2 regions of the Noviherbaspirillum sp. ST9 genome follow, and region 1 is predicted to be linked to the other one. Evidence: predicted binding sites of a transcription regulator. Region 1 holds the regulator's gene; the other holds the start of a gene.
What was found. Region 1 encodes FNR, which switches genes on or off when oxygen is low (the NO sensors DNR and NnrR bind a similar motif). Its sites were predicted from a motif close to TTGATNNNNATCAA; they were not measured.
Positions count from the first base shown of each region.

Region 1 (2,203 bases):
TCGTGGCCGGCATCTACACGACTTACCTCGCCGTGTCCCAACAGGATGCGCTGGTGGTCGACGACTACTACAAGCAGGGCAAGGCAATCAACCAGGACCTGAGCCGCGACCGCAAGGCAGCGGCGATGGGACTGAATGCTTCGCTGCGCTTCGATCCGGCGAGCGGAAAACTGGTCGGGTCGATCAGCAGCCAGGCGCAGCCGTTCTCCGGCAAGCTGTACGTGAACCTCGTGCACTCGACGCAGCCGATGAAAGATTTGAAACTCGAGGCAACGGCAGACCAGCAAGGCCAGTTCGCCATTGCAGTGCCTCTTCTCGATATCGCGCGCTGGAATGTGGTGGTCGAAGGCGAGCAGCGCGACTGGCGCCTTGCTGGCGAGTGGATGTGGCCGCAGCAGAAGCAGGTTGATATGAAGGCGGACCAGACGGTCCAAAGGTAACTCCGAAGTAGGATATTGTCTTACGTCTGGCAACAAATTCAATGCTGGTGCACAATATCCGCAGCACGATCGTTCTCATTCTCGTGAATGAGGTTCCCGAAATCGGGAATGTCAATAGTTCGAAAGTGGGAATGGTGACCAGTGCTAAATCCCGGTACAGCTTTACACCGATTGTTCGGAGTGAAAGGAGGGTAGGTTGATGGCGCGACTGATGATGGTCGTCTTGTGGCCGTCGTTTCTGGTGGCGATCGTTGCGGAGGGATTTTTCTTCTCGATGTTCGACCCCTACGACCTGTCGCTGTTCGGGACATATCCGGACATCAAGCCGCTGGCGGTCTACAGCATCGGGTTCTTCTGCTTCTGGCTGTTCTGTTCACTTGCCAGCATGCTCACCTTCTACCTGATGGCCGTGCCAAACGAGGCGCCCGCAGGCCGGCGCAACTTCCGGGGCTTGTAAAAAAACAAAGGCGAGGGCGCCATGCGCCGCTCGCCTTCTTTTTGGCCGCTACCGCGCGTTCAGGCGCAGGACTGCGTGCCTTGGGCGACTGCCTTGAGGGTGGTCGGGTCGAGCAATTCCAGTTCGCGGTTGTTCACCTTGATCCAGCCCTGCTTCTTGAACTTGGACAGCAGGCGGCTGATGCTTTCAATGGTCAGGCCGAGATAGTTGCCAATCTCTTCACGCGTCATCCGCAGCTGGAAGCTGGTGGACGAATAGCCGCGTACCGAATAACGTGCGGACAAATTCGTCAGGAAGGCTGCGAAACGCTGTTCCGCGCGCATATTCCCCAACAAAAGCATGACACTTTGCTCACGGGTGATTTCCTGGCTCATCATCCGGTGGAAGTGATGCAGCAGGGTGGGCATCTCGGCGAACAGCGCTTCCAGGCGGGCGAACGGGATTTCGCAGACTTCGCTGTCTTCCAGCGCGATCGCGTTGCAATGGTGGCGGTCCGTGCTGATGGCATCCATGCCGAGCAGCTCGCCGGCCATCTGGAAACCGGTGATTTGCTGATCGCCGCTCGGGTTGATCTGATGCGTCTTGAAGTGGCCCAGGCGGATGGCGTACAGGTTGGTAAAGGGATCACCCACGCGGTACAGGTGCGCGTCGCGCGGCACCTTGCGGCGGCGGCCGATGATCTGGTCCAGCTTCGCCATGTCCAGCTCGTTCAATCCCATCGGCAAGCACAGCTGATGCATGCTGCACGCCGAGCAGCGGGCGCGAAGCTCATGCACGGTAGCGGTCGGCTGCTGCACTTGCTGGGGCGGGAACGGGATGGTTTGAGTCATGTCGGCAGGATTTAGGCGGTGCAGGATCATTTTCGAGCCCTTTTCCAAACTTTAGGAATAATTGCTGTTATGGCCTTGAATTGAGCCAGGTCAAGCAATGTCATGCAAACCCCGTGCCAACTCACCCAAAACGGGTGAACAGGATGGCAATCCTGGCGCATCTTGCGGAATTGGATTCGGGGCGGGGGTCGATAATGTACCTCATTCCGCAAATGCTTGCGCCCAACTACCCATATCCGCAGGGAGACACATGCTGACCGAACGCGAGATCGAAAGCTGCTATCTGGGACAATTCATCCCGCTGCACTACCACCACAACATGCTGATGGACAGCCGCCGTATGGACGGCTTCAAGGCTGCCATCAACGCTGCCGTGTTTCCGGGGGCGAAGGTGCTGGAGCTTGGCGGCGGCACCGGCGTGCTGTCCTGGTTTGCCTCGGCCAAGGCCGAGAAGGTCTGGTGCGTGGAGTTCAACC
Region 1 covers NZ_JBLWFR010000005.1:61,912-64,114, reverse strand. Annotated here, with positions in the region: gene ACNOHI_RS12240 (FixH family protein) at 1-440, shown strand, start outside; gene ACNOHI_RS12235 (hypothetical protein) at 640-897, shown strand; gene fnr (fumarate/nitrate reduction transcriptional regulator Fnr) at 957-1,727, opposite strand; gene ACNOHI_RS12225 (methyltransferase domain-containing protein) at 1,978-2,203, shown strand, end outside.

Region 2 (2,203 bases), on a different contig from region 1:
GGCAGAAGGGTACGCCTGCTTCGAGTGGCCCGTCATAGCCGGGATCGATCTCTTCCCGATACGTGCGCTGCGTCAGGTCCCAGTACACCGCGTAGTGGTGCTCCCAGAGGAATTCGGATCCGGGCGCAAAGCCTGCGGCAATAATCCGGTCGTGGGCGTCCCGGCTCAGCGTGGCCCGATAGGCCGGGTAATACTTCAGCGCGGCCGGCAGGAAGGTGAACAGGTTCGGTCCTTGCGGGCGCCAGTGCGGTCCTTCCCAGTCGACGCCACCGTCGTAGAGGTCGGGACGGTTTTCAAGCGCGTACCGGGTCAGGTAGCCGCCGTTGGAAATGCCCGTCATGTAGGTATGTGTCGGAGAGCGGCCGTAGCGCTGGGCTGCGACCTGTTTCGCCGCGATTGTCAGTTCAGTGACGCGCCGGTGCCATTCAGCGATGGCTTCCCCCGGCGTCGCGCCATCCTTGTAGAAACTGGTTCCGCTATTCCCCTTGTCCGTTGCCGCAAAGGCGTAGCCGCGCGCGAGCACCCAGTCGCTGATCAGGTAATCCGTTGCGTATTGCCGGCGCACACCGGGTGCGCCGGTGATGACCAGCTTGCCGTTCCAGTTGTCAGGGAGGCGGATCACGAACTGCGCGTCGTGATTCCAGCCGTGATAGGTGTTGGCGGCGGACGTGTCCGGGAAATAGCCGTCAATCTGGATGCCGGGTACGGCACCGGGTGGATTCCGCGTGGCTTGCGAATGGAGGGGCAACCAGTCGCTTGCATCCGTTCGTCCGGCGGCGGTGAGGTAAGGCGTCGTCAGGTCGTCGAGGCACGTGGTTTCCTGCCGTTCCGCTCCGGGCACCTGCAGCGTATTCAGGGTTGAACAGTCGGCGGAATAGGCGGGAAGGGCGATGAGGGCGGTTGCTGCAAGGGCGCCGAGGCAGAGGAGTTTCATTGTTTGTGTCTCCGGATGAATGTCCTATGCACTCTGACAACATGCAAAAACGACAGTTCTCGTGAACACTTTGCTGCGCCTCACCTCCGAAAATCCCTCAATCTCATATGGGTATTTGACTCAGATCAATGTTGCCAAAAATCACCTAACCGTACACTGGCCGCATCGACATGCATCAGGAGAACGGACATGACGCAGGAAGATCCGCATAAACCATTCGTCATCGAGTGGCGCCAGGGATTCAAGGTGAATATCGAGCAGGTGGACGACGAGCATCAGCACCTCTTCACGCTGGTGAAGGCGCTGAACCTGGAGTCCGTGCAGCAGACGGTGGAAGAACTCCTGGATTACGTCGTCGTCCATTTTTCCAACGAGCAGGCGCTGATGGAGAAGAGCGGCTATCCGGCCTTCGAGCAGCACTTGAAACTGCACGAGGACTTCGCCAGCCATGTCGCGGACTTCCTTGGCAATGGCGACGCCTGGACAGAGGATCGCGTGCAGGAATTGCGCCGCTTCCTCAACAAATGGCTGGTCGGCCACATCATGACGCACGATCTGCGCTTCGGAAAATGGTACGCCGAGCACGTCGCGCCTGAGAAGGCGGCGGAGCAACGGCAGGTCTCACTCGCAGAAAAGGCCGCCGCCATCAGTGCACAGTTGCACCCGCAGGAGCGCAGCGCACCGGAAGCGAAGCATCGCGGATTCTTCGCGACGCTCTTCGGACTGCGCTAGGAGCAGGACGGCAACAGCCTTCGCACCGCATCCAGCGCGCCCGGATCATCTTCACCCGCGGCGTTCCGCGTGAACGCGCATCCGTAATTCGCGCTGCCGACCGCCGCCGGGTCCAGCACATCATCGCCGCCCGGTTTCGCGCCAGTCAGGTCCCAGTTCACCAGCGCCTGGAAGGCTTCGACCAGTTCCGCAATCGTAAAGTCGCAATGTCCGGGAGTGCGGATGGCGCGTTGCACCAGCCAGCGATCGCTGCCGTTTGCGATCGCGCGCCGCTTGTAGATCTGTTGCATGCTGAACGGGACGAACAGGTCCCCGAGTCCTGCCAGGGTGACGACCGGGACATCGAACTGTCCGTTGACCTTGGGCACCCAGCGCAATCCGACGCTGCGGCGCGGATTGGCATCGGGCGCCGCCGCCACGCGCAGGATAGTTGCATTCATCGTCTGCTCCTCCGCCGAGAGCGCGGGGTCACCATCAAGCTGATAAACCACGCCCGTGGTGTCGGCAATGTTCTTGTTCAGGACCCCGTCGATGGTC
Region 2 covers NZ_JBLWFR010000011.1:27,130-29,332, reverse strand. Annotated here, with positions in the region: gene ACNOHI_RS22270 (tannase/feruloyl esterase family alpha/beta hydrolase) at 1-934, opposite strand, end outside; gene ACNOHI_RS22265 (bacteriohemerythrin) at 1,124-1,666, shown strand; gene ACNOHI_RS22260 (alpha/beta hydrolase) at 1,663-2,203, opposite strand, start outside.
Region 2: a site for FNR is predicted at 1,050-1,063, ahead of ACNOHI_RS22265 (bacteriohemerythrin). Genes of this name have one in related genera too.